One region of the Serratia sp. NCCP-200 genome, then DNA from elsewhere that is predicted to be linked to it. Evidence: predicted binding sites of a transcription regulator. Region 1 holds the regulator's gene; each other region holds the start of a gene.

The links. Region 1 encodes CRP, which controls carbon source genes, mostly activating them, when cyclic AMP is high. Its sites were predicted from a motif close to ATGTGANNNNNNTCACAT; they were not measured.
Region 2: glpT (glycerol-3-phosphate transporter) is a predicted target of CRP. The motif match lies at 2,342-2,359, and genes of this name have one in related genera.
Region 3: AC6HVW_RS08720 (ABC-F family ATPase) is a predicted target of CRP. The motif match lies at 3,695-3,712, and genes of this name have one in related genera.

What each region holds. Positions count from the first base shown of each region.
Region 1 is NZ_BAAKUJ010000007.1:173,146-179,072, forward strand. Features, by position in the region: gene AC6HVW_RS21020 (YccS/YhfK family putative transporter) at 1-2,058, opposite strand, end outside; gene crp (cAMP-activated global transcriptional regulator CRP) at 2,115-2,747, opposite strand; gene AC6HVW_RS21030 (OsmC family protein) at 3,129-3,536, shown strand; gene AC6HVW_RS21035 (LysR substrate-binding domain-containing protein) at 3,539-4,447, opposite strand; gene AC6HVW_RS21040 (MFS transporter) at 4,640-5,830, shown strand; gene AC6HVW_RS21045 (amidohydrolase) at 5,836-5,927, shown strand, end outside.
Region 2 is NZ_BAAKUJ010000006.1:273,784-279,710, forward strand. Features, by position in the region: gene glpQ (glycerophosphodiester phosphodiesterase) at 1-658, opposite strand, end outside; gene glpT (glycerol-3-phosphate transporter) at 762-2,114, opposite strand; gene glpA (anaerobic glycerol-3-phosphate dehydrogenase subunit A) at 2,476-4,125, shown strand; gene glpB (glycerol-3-phosphate dehydrogenase subunit GlpB) at 4,115-5,386, shown strand; gene glpC (anaerobic glycerol-3-phosphate dehydrogenase subunit GlpC) at 5,383-5,927, shown strand, end outside.
Region 3 is NZ_BAAKUJ010000002.1:721,132-727,058, reverse strand. Features, by position in the region: gene moeA (molybdopterin molybdotransferase MoeA) at 1-107, shown strand, start outside; gene moeB (molybdopterin-synthase adenylyltransferase MoeB) at 110-871, shown strand; gene AC6HVW_RS08725 (YdhT family protein) at 1,158-1,841, shown strand; gene AC6HVW_RS08720 (ABC-F family ATPase) at 2,076-3,668, opposite strand; gene cynR (transcriptional regulator CynR) at 3,844-4,731, opposite strand; gene AC6HVW_RS08710 (carbonic anhydrase) at 4,850-5,503, shown strand; gene cynS (cyanase) at 5,529-5,927, shown strand, end outside.

The DNA of each region.
Region 1 (5,927 bases):
GCGCTTCAGCCAGATCCCATGATGTGGGCGCTGGCGCCATGCCAATGACGAAATGGTATGCATCACGGTCAGGTGAGAAAGGATCCGCCGCAGATGGCGTTCCATCTCGGTAACCGGCATGTCCGGGTGCAGATCTGGCGGCTGCATGATGCTGTTGCTGGTACTCGGGCCGTCATATTCCAACCGCTGCTGACAACTCTGCAAGGCGATCTCACAGGTTTGCAGATACTCCTGCGCCAGCTTTGGCGTCAGCATATAGTGCTCGCGCGCCAGAATGGTCATCGCATTCAGGTGTTCAACAATAAACTGGTTATGGGTGATCCACAGCCGCATATCAGCCAGATAATTCGATTCGAACCCCGGTTCCTGCATCGCCTGATTGAGCGAGGTAAACAGGGCGTTATGTGCCTGATTGACCTGCATGCGCGTGTAGGCCAGTTCGCTGGGGTCGGGTTCCTGTTCTTCCAGCAAGAGTCGCAGTGCCGTCTGATCGTGCTCCAGAGCCTGATGGGCGTTTTTCCGCAGCAGGCCACTCTGCCACTGCGGCCATAGCCAGATCGTGCCGCCAAACACCAGTACGCAGCCGATAAGGGTATCGATCAGGCGGGGGACCAGGAAATGGGTACCGTTCAGCGCCAGGAGCTGCAAGGTGTAGACGGCGGTCACGGTGAAGCCCATCACCGCCAGCCCATAGTTTTTTCGCAGGATCAGATAGGCCGCCAGGGTGATGGCCAACATGATACTCAGCGTCACGCTTTCGGGCATCTGTAGTTGCAACAGCCCAGCGGCAATCACCAGCCCGGCCAACGTGCCGAGGGCACGGTGCTGGATCCTCACCCGCGTGGCGTTATAGCCGTTTTGGCTGACCAGCATGATGGTCAGCAAGATCCAATAGGGTTTTGGCAGGTTGAACAGCATGCCCAGGCTGCTGCCGGCCGCCAGAATGACCCCCAGCCTGGCGGCGTTGCGCAGGGCGTTGGATTTAAACGACAGATAGCTCACCACCGCAGGCCAGAAAGGCAGGCGTGACTGATTGGCCATCAGATTGCGGCGGTACAGTGGGTGCTGAGTGCGTAGCAGGCGCGCGATGCGGCTGAAGTGGTAATAGCAGAACTGGCCAACCGGGTTATCGGCGTGCTGTGAGGCCACTTTTTCCAGCGCTGCCAGCTCATTCTTCATGCTGAAACGCGCAGAGTGCCGATGATAGAGAATATCGTCGGCCATCACCCGCAGGCGCGTGGCGATCACTTGGGCGTTGCGGCGGATAATCGCTTCGGCCTGGCTTTGCTCCACCAGCTTTTGCACTTCTTCCGGCAGATGCAGGCTGACGGTGATGTGCTCTTGCAAATCGAGCGCCACCTGAAACGTACGCCGCAGGCGCTTTTGCTCTAGGTTATTGGCATGGGGCAGGAAATTAAGCTGTTGGTATAGCAGACTGATCAGGTCCATCACTTTCTGCTGGCGTTGCAACAGCGGCGGCAGGGCAGTTTCAGGATCGGTGTGCTGCGTCAGTAATGAGTATTTGGCTTCAAAATAGTCGGCCAACTGCATATACAGCTGGCTTAGGGATTCGCGCATCGGCTGCTCTTTCCACAGCTTGAACCAGGCCCAGGTAAACAGCCCGTACCAGGCGGTGCCGACGATATACAGCAAAGGGGCATGCCAGATTGGCACGGTGCCTACCATGCTGAGGGAAAAGATGGCGGCGACCAATGCGGCTGGTAGCAGGCGTGCGTGCAGCGGGCTGATCTCACCGCTGACGCCGAGCAACAGCGCCATTGCCAGCATCAGCAAGGGTAACGGCAGATCCCACAGCAGGGCTTGTTGCAGCAGAAGGCTGCTGAGTGCGAACAGGGAGCCGCCTACGACCAGGCGTTTGAAAAAGCGTTTGTGTGGCGTATCCAGCCCGGCAATGTTGCAGCAGGCGGGCACCAACGAGAACAGCATGCCGAGTTGCAGGTTGCCAATCAGTAAACCAAACGCCACCGGCAGGCACAACACCAGCGTTTGCCGCAGTGCGTAGTTGACTTCCGGGTGGTAGATCAGGCGGCGCCACATGGTTGGCTATTCAGCAGGTAAAGAAACGGCGCATTGCTGCACCGTTTCTCTGGGGATTAACGCGTACCGTACACGACAATGGTTTTGCCGTGCGCGGAGATCAGGTTTTGATCTTCGAGCATTTTCAAAATACGACCGACGGTTTCACGTGAGCAACCGACGATTTGGCCAATTTCCTGGCGGGTGATTTTGATCTGCATGCCGTCTGGGTGAGTCATGGCATCAGGCTGTTTTGCCAGGTTCAGCAAGGTCTGTGCAATGCGGCCGGTTACGTCAAGGAAGGCGAGGTTACCCACTTTCTCTGAGGTGACTTGCAGGCGGTTAGCCATCTGTGCGGACAGGCGCATCAGGATATCCGGGTTAACCTGGATCAGTTGGCGGAATTTCTTGTAGGAAATTTCAGCCACTTCACAGGCGGTTTTGGCCCGTACCCAGGCGCTACGCTCCTGGCCTTCTTCAAATAATCCTAGCTCGCCGATGAAATCCCCCTGGTTAAGGTAGGACAGGATCATCTCTTTGCCTTCTTCATCTTTAATCAGCACCGCGACGGAGCCTTTGACGATGTAGTAAAGCGTTTCGGCCTTTTCACCTTGGTGAATAAGCGTACTCTTCGATGGATATTTGTGGATATGGCAATGAGACAGGAACCATTCGAGAGTCGGGTCTGTTTGCGGTTTGCCGAGAACCATTCGCTGTTATCCTCTGTTGTTATCGCTGCCTTGTATCACAGGGGTCAGAGTTCCCTGTAAAACGTGCTTATAGCCCGGTGTTTTAATTGTGGCTATCAACAGGTTTTGAGGCGTGTTATAGAAATACGCTTGTGCTCTAGCATATTAACTTGCAGGGAGAGCTGCAAGCTACATTCTGTTAACAAACCAATATAGGGGCCTTTCCTTGGACATATCCCTGAAATCGGTGACCTGGAAAGAGTTATTGCGGCTCTGTTTGTAGCACAGAGTGAGGCGGGTGTCTTGTGTTGTCTCGCTTCAGCATGATTAGCGTCAGGTTACGTTGCCAGAATGTATGCGAAAGCGTACCCTGTTTTTAAGAAATTAACCGGAGTGTGTAACATGCAGGCAAGAGTTAAGTGGGTAGAAGGGCTGACATTCCTGGGTGAGTCTGCGTCTGGTCACCAGGTTTTGATGGATGGCAATGCTGGCGATAAAGCGCCAAGCCCGATGGAAATGGTGTTGATGTCCGTCGGCGGCTGTAGCGCCATCGATGTGGTGTCGATCCTGCAAAAAGGGCGTAACGATGTGCGTGACTGTGAGGTAAAACTGACCTCCGAGCGTCGTGAAGAAGCACCGCGTCTGTTTACCCATATCAACCTGCATTTTATCGTCACCGGCAAAGGGCTGACCGATAAGATTGTCGAGCGCGCGGTGGATCTTTCCGCCGAGAAATACTGCTCCGTCTCCTTGATGCTGGGTAAAGCCGCCAGCATTAGCCACAGCTTCGAAATCCGCGAAGTGGCCTGATCCTACCAAGGGTAGCGCAGGCAGTGGGCACGCAATAAATCAAGAAATCGCCGTGCCGTCACGGTTAGCGGCGATTTCTGTGAATACAGCACGCAATATTGCGCTTGTGGCAACGTGTCGATAGGCAATGCCACCAGCCGACGCTGCAAATAGAACGGTGCACTCATCGCCCGCGCCACGATAGTCAGATAATCCGCCTCCAGCACCATATTCAAGCCACAGGTCACAGAGTCCGAACGAATGGGCGAACGGCTCAATTGCTGATAGAAGGTGCCTAATACCGCACGCAACTGCTGGTAATAACCCATATCGGTTTCCGGTAATAACCACTTGGCCTCACGCAGTTCGTCCAACGAGGTGGCCTGCGCCAGTGGGTGCCCCTGGCGTGCGATAATGCAAAAAGAGGCGTTGAACAGCGGTTCACGCACCAGATCCTCCAGCGGAAGTTCCGGGCTGACGGTACCCACGGCAAAATCCAGGCGGCCTTCGCGCAATGCTGGCAGTAGCGTAGAAAGCTGCGCTTCGCGGATTAGGAGATTGGCCTGTGGAAACGGCTGTTTGAAGGCTTCGACCAGCTCCGGTAATACCGTCAGGGCGAGTAGCGAAGAGCAGCCAATGGCGACGTTACCTTGCGAATGCTGATTCAACTGCTGGATCTCGTCGGCGGCGCGCTGCAATTCCTCCAGGATCAACTGCATTCGCAGGGCGAAGGCGCGGCCGGTTTCGGTCAGCGTCATTCCCTGACTGCTGCGATTGATCAACTGGGTTTCCAGGATCTGTTCCAGTTCACGGATGGTGCGGCTCACCGCCGGTTGAGATTGCTCAAGCGCGCGTGCCGCCCCACGAATACTGCCGCTGCGGATCACCTGCTGGAAGACTTTCAACTGTTGTAACTTCGGTAAATAGCGCATTCCCCACCCTATCAATAAAAAGCATCACCCCTTACAAAATTGTATCTTATGCCGCTCGGCAAAAGGCGATAATTTCAGCACGCTGTTGTAAGTGACTGTTATTAAAACTATAAAGTGACCTGGATCACATTATTAAACTACGCCCGTCACGCTGGTGGGCAGCCTGGGTGATAACTTAAAGGAATATCGGCGATGAAAAATCGTTCGCTAATGATTTTTTTGCTGTTTGTGGGCTATGTCGTGGTGTACATCGATAAAACCGTGATGGGTTTTGCGCTGTTACCTATCGAACGCGAGTTCAATCTACAGCCGGAACAGCTGGGCTACATTACCGGGATGTTTTTCCTGGCGTATTCCCTGTTCCAGATACCGGCGGGCTGGCTCAATGACCGCTTTGGCTTTAAGAAAGTGCTGTGCAGTTCGTTACTGCTGCTGGGGGGATTTGCCCTGTGCTTCGGCATTCTGGGGTTCGGCCTGGGCCTGCTGGTGACGTTCCGCTTCCTGTCGGGTATTGGCCACTCCGGCTACCCGTGTTCCTGCGCCAAGGCAGTGGTGGCGAATTTCCCACTGGAACAGCGCACCTTCGCGCAGTCCATTCTGCTGTCTTCCGCCGGGTTGGCGATGACCGTCGGGCCGCTGGTCGCGGTCTATTGCCTGGATCACATCGGCTGGCGTGGGTCGTTCTCTGCGCTTGGCCTGTTGGCATTCGTGATTGCCGCCTGCATCTTGTGGCTGGTGCCCAATCCGCCACAGGTGGCGCCCGCCAAAGCTGGGGCAGCGGCAGCCAACTATAAGGCTCTACTGAAAAACCCAATCGTGCTGCTGCTGTTTGTGGCGATTTTCTGTATCAACATCCCGTCGTACGGCCTGATGGCCTGGCTGCCGAAATTCCTGGTACAGCAGCGCGGAATGCCGCTTGACGTCTCCAGCATGGTGGTGGCCGCCGGCGGTCTGGGGATCTGGATCTCCTCACTCGGCACCGGCTGGCTGGTCGGGCGCTACCTGCAAGGGCATGAGCCGTGGGTGATCTTCTTCAGTTCCCTGCTCAGCGCCTTGTGCATCTGGCTGGTGTTTACCAGCGAATCGGCTCTGACGGCCAGCCTGTTCTTGTTCCTGGGTTATATCTTCCTGATGGCCTCGTTCGTCACGGTGTTTACCTTGCCTATGAAGCGCTTGCCTACGGAAGTGATGGGGGCAGCGATGGGGCTGATTAACACCGGCGGCACCTTGGGTGGCTTTGTGGCCCCTATTGCCATGGGGTATCTGATCACCATCAGCCACAACTACATGACGACGTTTATCTTTTTGGCACTGGCTATGGTGGTTTCCGGGCTGGTGATCCTGCCATTGGCGGGCAAAGCACGCCAACCGGCACTGAATTAAGGAGTCTGAACATGAATATTGAACAACTGATTGACGGCGTGGAACAACAGGTATTGCAGTGGCGGCGTCATATGCATGCGAATCCTGAGTTGTCTTT
Region 2 (5,927 bases), on a different contig from region 1:
GTTCCAGCTGATCCTTGATGCGTTTGAGCTCGTTGGCATCAAAACACTGCAGATAGACGTTGTCGCTCTTGCTGGTGTAACCGTATTGCTTGAGAACTTCCAGCACCTTGGTGGAGATGTCTTTTCCTTCCTGCTGATGGAACCAGGGGGCCTTGATTTCCGGGTAGAGGCCGATGTTCTTGCCGGTTGAATGGTTGAGCCCCTGCACGAACTCGATCTCTTCCTGGAAGGTGTGGACGCGGAAGTCGGATTTGCCCATCGGGAAGCGGCCAGGGTAGCTTTGCACCTGCTTACCGTCTTTGATATCAAAGCCTTCGGTGAACTTCAGTGATTTGATCTCAGGCAGCGTAAAGTCGATGGCGTAGTAGCGGCCATCTTTACGCGCCCGGTCCGGGAAACGTTCGGCAACGTCGGTGACGCGATCCAGATAGTGGTCGTGCAACACTACCAGCTCGTTGTCTTTGGTCATCACCAGATCTTGCTCAAGGAAGTCGGCGCCCTGCGCGTAGGCCATTGCCTTGGCCGGTAACGTATGCTCCGGCAGATAGCCGCTGGCACCGCGGTGAGCGATAACGACTTTATCCGCAGCCTGGGCGGCACTGAGCATTGAAGTGGCAAGAATGATCCCTGTCAGCAGGGCTTTGGTTTGAGTCCGCATTCTGTGTAGCTCCATGTTGTAGAGGTAAGAAAAAGGCCGCACAAGCGCGGCCTTAGATTAACGATAAAGGGTAGGGGCGCTGCATACTGCGCCCGCTTAGCTTTTAGCCGCGTTTAGCCGCGATTTCTGCGTGGTGTTTCTTCTCGCTGATCATGGTCAGCACCAGCAGGATCACCGCACCGATGCTGCCGCCGATCATCACCATAAAGCCGCCGTCCCAACCGAAGTAGTCAACGGTATAGCCGACGATGGCGCTGGCTGCGACCGAGCCGCCCAGGTAACCGAACAGACCGGTAAAGCCGGCGGCGGTACCTGCCGCTTTCTTCGGTGCCAGTTCCAGCGCGTGCAGGCCGATCAGCATGACTGGGCCATAGATCAGGAAGCCGATGGTGATCATACAGGCCATATCGATGCCAGGGTTACCTACCGGGTTCAGCCAGTAAACGATGGTGGCGATGGTTACCAGCACCATGAAGAACACCCCGGTGGCACCACGGTTGCCTTTAAACACCTTGTCCGACATCCAGCCGCACAGCAGGGTGCCTGGAATACCGGCGTATTCGTACAGGAAGTAGGCCCAGGAGGACTTATCCAGCGCGAAGTGTTTCACTTCTTTCAGGTAGGTTGGTGACCAGTCCAGGATGCCGTAGCGCAGCAGATACACGAACACGTTGGCGATCGCGATGTACCACAGCAGTTTGTTTGGCAACACGTACTGCATGAAGATCTGCTTGGCTGTCAGCTCTTCTTCTGCTTCTTCGGTATAATCATCCGGATAGTCGTTTTTGTATTCTTCAATCGGTGGCAGACCAACAGATTGCGGGGTGTCACGCATCAAGGCGAAGGCGATCAGGGCCACCAGGATCGCACCGAAGGCAGGCATATACAGCGCCGCATGCCAGTCGTTAAACCAGGCCATACCCAGCAGGAACAGCAGTGGAGGCAGGCCGCCACCGACGTTGTGCGCACAGTTCCATACCGAAACGATACCGCCACGCTCTTTCTGCGACCACCAGTGCACCATGGTACGGCCACAAGGCGGCCAGCCCATACCTTGGAACCAACCACACAGGAACAGCAGCACGAACATCACGGCAATGCTGGAGGTTGCCCAAGGCACGAAGCCCATAAACAGCATGACGGCAGCGGCCAGTATCAGGCCGGCGGGTAGAAATACGCGCGGGTTGGAGCGGTCTGAAACCGACCCCATGATGAACTTGGAGAAACCGTAGGCGATGGAAATCCCTGACAGCGCGAAGCCCAGGTCACCACGGCTGAAGCCCTGATCGATCAGATACGGCATCGCCAGGGTGAAGTTTTTACGCACCAGATAGTAGGCGGCGTAACCAAAAAAGATCCCCATAAAAATCTGCCAGCGCAGCTTACGGTAGAGCGGGTCTACCTTGTCGACTGGCACACGAGAAATGTGTGCGGCTGGCTTAAAAATACTCAACATGAGCGCCTCCGATGGCTTTATCTGTTTATTGCCTCAACAGGAAACGGCTGTCCTGAAGATGAGCTTGCGGATACCTGAAGTGTTGTTAAATGTTCCATAACGAGCGCAATGCTAGAGAAAACCCCCCGGTCACACCGTGATGGATGGCTCATTTGTTACACTTTTATGAAACTGTGGCGAATTTTGAGTGATCGGTTAACATTTTGGAATGGCTAAATAGCACAAATACGTGATGTTTGTCACATTCATGGCTTTTTATGGCCATATTATTTTCGTTTTCTGTTCGTTATTGTTCCTTATCAAACAAAAACCCTACTGACTGTGGCTAAATAAAGCCATAACTACAGGCTCAGGGGGCGTGATGAGCAACAACTCACCAATCACCGAAACGGACGTGATCATCATTGGCGGCGGCGCTACCGGCGCGGGGATTGCCCGTGACTGCGCGCGGCGCGGTCTGCGTTGCGTTTTACTGGAAAGGCATGACATCGCCACTGGCGCTACTGGCCGCAACCATGGGTTGTTGCACAGCGGAGCGCGCTATTCGGTCACCGACGGTGAATCGGCACGCGAATGCATTGAAGAAAACCGCATCCTCAAGCGTATTGCCCACCACTGCATCGAGCGTACCGACGGCCTGTTCATTACCTTGCCTCAGGACTCATTGGCCTTTCAGCAGCAGTTTATTGCCGCCTGTCGCAGCGCCGGGATTGAGGCCGAAGCTATTGACCCCGCGCTGGCATTACGCCTGGAACCTGCGGCTAACCCGGCGCTGATCGGCGCGGTGAGGGTGCCGGATGGCACCGTCGATCCTTTCCGCTTAACGGCGGCCAACATGCTTGATGCGCGTGAACATGGCGCACAAATCCTCACCTATCATCAGGTTACCGGTTTGTTACGTACTGGCGATCGCGTTACGGGCGTGCGCGTTTTCGATCACAAGGCTGCACAGCAGTACGATATTCATGCTCAGGTGGTGGTCAACGCCGCCGGGATCTGGGGCCAGCAAATTGCCGAGTATGCCGATCTGCGCATCCGTATGTTCCCTGCTAAAGGGGCGTTGCTGATCCTGGGCCATCGCATCAATAACATGGTGATTAACCGCTGCCGCAAACCAGCGGATGCCGACATTCTGGTGCCTGGCGACACCATCTCGCTGATTGGCACCACCTCTACCCACATCGATTACGACCAGATCGACAACATGGTCGTGACGCCACAGGAAGTGGATATATTAATCCGCGAAGGCACGCTGCTGGCTCCGAAACTGGCGCAAACGCGCATTCTGCGTGCCTATGCGGGCGTGCGGCCACTGGTCGCCAGCGACGACGATCCCTCCGGGCGTAACGTCAGCCGTGGCATCGTGCTGCTCGATCATGCGGCGCGCGATGGGTTGGAAGGTTTTATCACCATTACCGGCGGCAAGTTGATGACTTACCGGCTGATGGCCGAATGGACCACCGATCTGGTCTGCGCCAAGCTAGGCATCGACAGCCCTTGCACCACGGCGGAAGTGGCGTTGCCCGGTTCCCGCCAGAGCGCCGAAGAAACGGTGCGCAGCGTGGTTTCACTGCCTGCCAGCATCCGGGGTTCGGCGGTATACCGCCATGGCGATCGCGCCAGCCTGGTCCCTTCTGGCAACCGGCTGGACAACAGCCTGGTGTGTGAGTGTGAAGCAGTGACCGCCGGTGAGGTGCGCTATGCGGTGGATTCTCTGACCGTCAACAATCTGGTCGATCTGCGCCGCCGTACCCGCGTGGGTATGGGGACCTGCCAGGGTGAGTTGTGTGCCTGCCGTGCCGCAGGTTTGTTGACGCGGTTTAATGTGGTAACGCCGCAGCAATCCATCACCCAACTGTCCCATTTCCTCAATGAACGCTGGAAAGGCGTGCGGCCTATCGCCTGGGGCGATGCCCTACGGGAGAGCGAATTCACCAGTTGGGTATATCAAGGGTTATGTGGGTTAGATGCGCAAGGCGATCCTAAGCAGGAGGCGGATGATGCAATTTGATGCGGTGGTGATTGGTGGTGGCTTGGCCGGGATGAGCTGTGCTATCCGTTTAGCCGAGCATGGCAAGCGCTGCGCGGTAGTCAGTTCCGGCCAAAGCGCGCTCTATTTTTCTTCCGGCTCGCTCGATCTGTTGGCCCATCTGCCCGATGGTACGCCGGTGGCATCGCCTCTGTCTGCCTTGCCCGAACTGGCGCAACAGGCTCCGCAGCATCCGTATAGCCTGATGGGAGCCACACAGGTGGCCGCGCTGGCAACGGAGGCTGAGCAATTGCTACAGCGTTGCGGGTGGCAGATGCAGGGTGATAGCAGCCAAAACCATCTACGCGTGACCCCTCTCGGGACCCGCCGTGCCACCTGGCTCAGCCCCCTGGCGATCCCTGTCTCTCCCTTGGGCAGCAAGTTGCCGTGGCAGAATATCGCCATGCTGGGGATTGAAGGCTTTCTGGATTTCCAACCGCAGATGGCGGCCAGCTCATTGATGCAAGAGCAGGGTCTCAAGGCTGAGGTGGCATTTTTGCATCTGCCTGTTTTGGATCGTCTACGTAATAATCCCAGCGAGTTCCGCGCGGTGAATATCGCCCGCGTACTGGATCTGCCAGAACATCTGACTCAGTTGGCGGAGGAGATCACGCGCCAGGCAGGAGAGGCTGAGGCCATCCTCCTGCCAGCCTGCCTGGGGTTAGAGGATGATGAACCGTTGATGACGTTGCGCCGGTTGGTCGGTAAGCCCGTTTATCTGTTACCCACGCTGCCGCCTTCCGTGCTCGGCATGCGGCTGCATCAGGCCTTGCGCCAGCGCTTGCAACAACTGGGTGGGGTGTTTATGCCGGGGGATAGCGTGTTGCGTGCCAGCTTCGACGGGCAGCGCGTCACCGGTCTGTATACCCGCAATCACACCGATATTCCGCTGCGGGCGCAGCAGGTGATACTGGCCAGCGGCAGCTTCTTCAGCAACGGCCTGGTGGCCGCTTTTGACGGCATTCGTGAGCCGGTATTTGGCCTCGACGTTTACAGCAAAACCGAACGCGCCGACTGGAGCGATGCCAATCTGTTTGCTCCGCAGCCGTACCTGCAATTTGGGGTTCAGACCGATACCGCGCTACGGGCGTTAAAACAGGGGGAGGCGATGACCAATCTGTATGCTATCGGTGCCGTGGCTGGCGGTTACGATCCGTTGCAGCAGGGCTGTGGCGCTGGGGTTTCGCTGCTCGGCGCGCTGCACGTTGCCCAACAGATCCTGGCACAGGAGGTTTCAGCATGAGTCTGTTACCAGACAACAGCTTCGAGAGCTGCATCAAATGCACCGTCTGCACCACTTATTGCCCGGTCGCCAAGGCTAACCCGCTCTATCCAGGGCCAAAGCAGGCCGGGCCTGATGGGGAGCGCCTGCGGCTGAAAGATCCGGCGCTTTACGACGAAGCGCTGAAGTATTGCACTAACTGCAAGCGCTGCGAAGTGGCTTGCCCCTCCGACGTTAAAATCGGCGATATTATCCAACGCGCACGGGCCAATTTCAGCCAAAGCAAACCGACGCTGCGCGATGCCATCCTCAGCCACACTGACATCATGGGCACGCTCTCGACGCCGTTTGCCCCTATCGTTAACGCGACTACCGGCCTGAAGCCGGTACGCAAGCTGTTGGATAAGGCGTTGAAGATCGACCATCGGCGTGAGCTGCCGAAATACTCGTTTGGCACCTTCCGCCGTTGGTACCGCCAGCAGGCGGAACAGCAGCAGCGCTATGCCGAGCAGGTGGCGTTTTTCCACGGTTGCTTTGTTAACTACAACCATCCACAGCTTGG
Region 3 (5,927 bases), on a different contig from region 1:
CATTCAGCCAGGGTAACTGCTTTATCGTGCTGGAACGCGAACGCGGCTCGGTGGCCGCCGGAGAGATGGTGGAGATCGAACCTTTCAATGCGTTGTTGAGGAACTGAACATGCTGCCGGAATTAACCGATGCACAAGCGCTGCGCTACAACCGCCAGATCGTACTGCGGGGTTTTGACTTCGAGGGTCAGGAAAAGCTGCAGGCGGCGCACGTGCTAATCGTTGGGCTTGGCGGGCTGGGCTGTGCGGCGGCACCTTATTTGGCTGCCGCTGGCGTCGGCCATCTGACGCTGGTTGATTTCGACACGGTTTCCCTCTCCAACCTCCAGCGCCAGATCCTGCACCGGGATGATCGCATTGGTATGGCGAAGGTCGAATCTGCCCGCATTGAGCTGGGCTCCATCAATCCTCATATCCGTATTGACACCCTGGACACTCATCTGGGTGACGAGCAAATGGCGGAGCAGATTGCCGCATGCGACGTGGTGCTGGACTGTACCGATAACGTGGCGACCCGCGATCTGCTCAACCGCCTGTGCCATGCGCAGCGCAAACCGCTGGTCTCAGGGGCAGCCATCCGCATGGAAGGCCAGCTCAGCGTCTTTACCTATCAGCCGGAACAACCTTGTTATCGCTGCCTGAGCAGGCTGTTTGGCGAAAATGCGCTGACCTGCGTTGAGGCGGGTGTGATGGCGCCTTTAGTCGGCACCATCGGCACGTTACAGGCGATGGAAGCCATCAAGCTGTTGGCAAACTATGGCCAGCCTTTGGTAGGGAAGTTATTGATGTTTGATGCGATGAGCATGCAGTTTCGCGAGATGAAGCTGCCTAAGGATCCACGGTGTGAGGTGTGTAGCGGCAACCCCTTGTAGATCGTAAACATAGCGATGCAGATCAAGTGTGACTGTATTTACCCCCCTCTAAAGCCCTCCCTGCAACCCGCATATGGCGTGTCTTACACGCTAAGAAAACCGACTGCAAAAACCTCAGCAGTGCGCCCATGACACGGCTTAAAGGTGATGCAATGGCACGACTGATACAATCTCATGACTGTGGGTGTCCTGCCATCCACAGCACAAAGTAAATGCCGAGAGTTTAGGCCGGGTGTATGGAATATTAGCCACACGCAAAATTCACCATCACCTAAAAGGAAATATTATGTCTAGTGTTAATTCACCTATCGAAGGCACCATCATGATTGCAGGTACTCTGTATGGTGGGGTCGCTTTCTCTCAAAACAATCAGAATGTCGTTTGCAAATCCAGCCCGGTAAATATCGTACATTGTGGCGATAACGCAATGGTATACGATGATGTTGTTTCCGCTACCGGCGACGTTGACTTCCCCAACATCCGTGGAAGAATAGCAACAACGGGCGATAACTCGTACATTACAGGCGGTAACGAGTCGTTGACCTCGGCATTGGGTTTTTCTTCTTCTATCATGCTTGGATATCTCTACCCTGACGTAGAACAATTGACATTGACACAAGCCGTTGCCGTTACTGCCAATACAAATGGCACTATTAAAACCGCAGGCTATGTGGATAATTCTGTTTTAATGGCAGCTGGAGATACAAGCCAGATTATTGATCGTGGTAACAACAACGTACTCTTCTCCTCTGGCGTGGATAACACCATTCAGTCCGATGGCGGAACCGGTGCGGTTATTTTTACCGCAAAAAACCCACGCTATTTTACCCTCAATGAGCAAGGTGTTGCGGCTATTACCTGGCATGATGGTATTCGTACTCGCGTCACCGTTATTTACGAAGGGGAAAATGGAATCGAAAAAGGTGAGATGTATCGCCTGGATGAAAACGGCAGTGTCGTTGCCATCTGATTAAGTACTCGATGAGTATAAGAGCCGCCTTATTGAAGTGAGTTTCATTTATTGGACACTTTATCTGGCGGTTTTTTGCGATTGTGTACGAGGTAAAACGTAGTGCTCTATTATCTCCCGTGTTTCATTCAGCGTTTTGAACTGACCCAAGCACCTGAAAACCAAGTTTTTCAGGTGCTTGTCATCATTATGATGGGCCGTTGTATCAACCCATATTCTTCAGCAAGTAGCGGATCAGGAAATACCCTGGCTACGCAGATAGTCTTCGTAGTTGCCGGTAAAGTCGATCACCTTGTTCGGGGTCATTTCCAGAACGCGTGTGGCCAGCGAGCTAACAAACTCACGGTCATGGGAAACGAAGATCAGGGTACCTTCATACATTTCCAACGCCATGTTCAGTGACTCGATGGATTCCATATCCATGTGGTTGGTTGGTTCATCCATGATCAGGATGTTCGGGCGCTGCATCATGATCTTGCCGAACAGCATACGGCCCTTCTCACCACCGGACAGCACTTTTACACGCTTCTTGATATCGTCCTGGCTGAACAACAGGCGGCCAAGAATGCTGCGTACCGCCTGCTCATCGTCCTTTTCCTGCTTCCACTGGCTCATCCAGTCGAACACGCTCAGGGTTTCATCGAACTCGTATTCGTGATCCTGTGCGTAGTAACCGATCTTGGCGTTTTCGGACCATTTCACCGTGCCGTGATCCGGCTGCAGGTCACCCACCAGCGTTTTCAGCAGGGTAGATTTACCGATACCGTTGGCACCCAGGATCGCCACCTTCTCGCCCACTTCAACCATCAGGTTGAGTTTGCTGAACAGCGGGCTGTTGTCGAAGCCTTTGGCCAGCGCTTCCACTTCCAGCGCGTTACGGAACAGCTTCTTGTCCTGCTCAAAACGGATGAACGGGTTCTGACGGCTGGAGGCTTTCACCTCTTCCAACTGGATCTTGTCAATCTGGCGGGCACGAGAGGTAGCCTGCTTGGATTTAGAGGCGTTGGCGCTGAAGCGGCTAACGAAGGACTGCAATTCGTTAATCTGCGCCTTCTTCTTGGCGTTGTCAGACATCAGACGCTCACGAGCCTGGGTAGCCGCCGTCATGTATTCGTCGTAGTTACCCGGGTAGACACGCAGTTCGCCGTAGTCCAGATCCGCCATGTGAGTACAAACCATGTTCAGGAAGTGACGGTCGTGCGAAATGATGATCATGGTGCTGTTACGTTCGTTCAGCACCTGCTCCAGCCAGCGAATGGTATCGATGTCCAGGTTGTTCGTTGGTTCGTCGAGCAGCAGGATTTCCGGATCGGAGAACAGGGCCTGAGCCAACAGGACACGCAGTTTGAAGCCGGGAGCGATCTCGCTCATCGGGCCATAATGCTGTTCTACCGGAATACCTACGCCGAGCAGCAGCTCACCGGCACGCGCTTCTGCAGTGTAGCCGTCCATCTCGCCATAGGCCACTTCCAGATCGGCCACTTTATAGCCGTCTTCTTCGCTCATCTCCGCCATGGCGTAGATGCGGTCGCGCTCTTCCTTCACCGCCCACAGTTCGGTGTGGCCCATGATCACGGTGTCCAGCACGCTAAACTGTTCAAAAGCGAACTGATCCTGGCGCAGTTTACCCAGGCGCTCATTCGGATCCAGGAACACGTTACCGCCGCTCGGCGCCAGATCGCCACCGAGGATTTTCATGAACGTCGATTTACCGCAGCCGTTGGCTCCGATCAGACCATAGCGGTTACCGCCGCCAAATTTGACAGAGATGTTTTCAAACAACGGCTTACTGCCGAACTGCATAGTGATGTTGTTAGTGCTTAACACAGCGCTCGCTCTTAATTTGATTGGGAATGTGATTTGGCGCGCATTATGCCATAACGCAACACAGAGATCGTGGGAAGTTTTGGTGAAGATTTGCTCGGTGCTCGGGGTGTGGAGATATTCGCCAGCTAAATATCTCCTGCAGAACGAATTAACGGATAACCAAACCAGTCACTTTTTAGCCCATTTCCTTGACCTGATCTTGCAACATCGCAATAAATGCTCGTGAAGCTGCGCTGCGGTAGCCCTCTTTGCGTTGCAACACAACGGCATGGCGTTCGGGCATGGGAACCGAAAGCTTGATAGGCAGCAGCAGCGGATTACTCCGCGCTATGGCCTGCGGTAGAATAGTCGCGAGCTGGCCGTGGCGCACAATCTCGGCGATGGCGCTAATCGCATTCGCCTCCATGGCAACCTGAGGATAAATCGCGTGCTGTTGGCAATATTCGTCCACGTAATGACGCGTGGCGAAGTCACCGTTGAGTAGCACCAACGGCACCTGCTGCACCTCCGCAACGCTCAAGGCAACGCGGCGCTTGGCAAGCTGATGCCCCTTCCCCACCATCAGTTGCAACCGCTCCGTGAACAGCCTGGTCGCGGCTATATCCGCAGAGTGAACCGGCTCGAAGGCAATCCCCAGATCCAATTGGTCATCGCACAATAACGCCTCCATCTTATCCTGCGTCATCTCACGGATATTAAGGGTAATCCCTGGGTAGCGCCGGAAAAAACCGTCGACCAACGGGCCAATCAGGTAGGAGGTAAAGGTTGGCGTCATCGCCAAACGCAGGTTACCGCGTTCCAACGTCGCGACATCCTGAATGGCCCGCTTGCCGGCATCCAGATCCTGTAACGCCAGCCGGGCATAGCGCATCCACGCCTGACCGGCATCGGTGAGTTGCACCCTGCGCCCGGAACGGTCGAACAGCTCTACCTGCAGCGTCTCTTCCAACTGTTTGATCTGCTGTGACAAGGTGGGCTGAGAAACATGTAGCACCTCCGCCGCCCGGGTGAAGTTTCCCTGCTCCGCCACCGCCAGAAAGTAACGTATGTGCCGCAGTAACATAACGCCTCAACTATTAGTGATGCCTATCGAGGTGATTATAAATGGGTCTTGGACCCTATAGCTAGAAAAGTCCATTCTTGCCTCCATTGAAAGCGAGCCACACATTGATGGAGTCACCATGCAAGAGGTTATTGACGGTTTTCTGAAGTTCCAGCGCGAGGCTTTTGTCGAGCGCACAGAGCTGTTCAAACGCCTGGCCACCAGCCAGAACCCACGCACCCTGTTTATATCCTGTTCCGACAGCCGATTGGTGCCAGAGCTGATCACCCAACGTGAACCGGGCGACCTGTTCGTCATCCGCAACGCGGGCAATATCGTGCCTTCTTTCGGGCCTGAGCCCGGTGGTGTTTCAGCCTCGGTAGAATATGCCGTTGCCGCGCTGGGCGTAAAAGATATCGTGATTTGCGGCCACTCAGATTGCGGGGCCATGACCGCCATCGCCACCTGCAAATGCCTGGATCATATGCCCACCGTGGCCAACTGGCTGCGCTATGCCGATGCCGCCAAGGCGGTCAATCAGGCCAATGAACACGCCAGCGAGCACGATCGCATTAACTCGATGGTGCGTGAAAACGTCATCGCCCAGCTCACCAACCTGAAAACTCACCCTTCGGTCGCGCTAGCGCTCGATCGAGGCAATCTGCGGCTGCATGGCTGGATCTACGATATCGCTACCGGCTGTATTGATGCATTAGATGGCAATACCCGCCGTTTCGTACCGCTGGCGAGCAACCCAAGCGTCACCGCCAGCCCAGCTATGCAACGTTTCTAATCTACCCAAACCTCTAGGAGTTTACATGACACAATCACTACATAGCGTTTCAGCACGCCAAAGCCTGACCGACGTCATCATGGACGCTAAAGTCCGTAAGGGCCTGACCTTCGAGGCGATTAACCAAGGCACCGGCTTGAGCCTGGCGTTTGTTACCGCCGCGCTGCTTGGCCAGCATCCGTTACCGGAACAGGCCGCCCGTGCAGTAGCGGCAAAGCTGGATTTGGATGAAGATGCGGTGCGCCTGCTGCAAACCATCCCGGTGCGCGGCAGTATCCCCGGCGGTGTGCCAACAGACCCGACCATCTACCGTTTCTACGAGATGGTGCAGATCTACGGCTCAACCCTGCGGGCGCTGGTGCATGAACAATTTGGTGACGGGGTGATCAGCGCGATCAACTTCAAGCTGGATATCAAAAAGGTC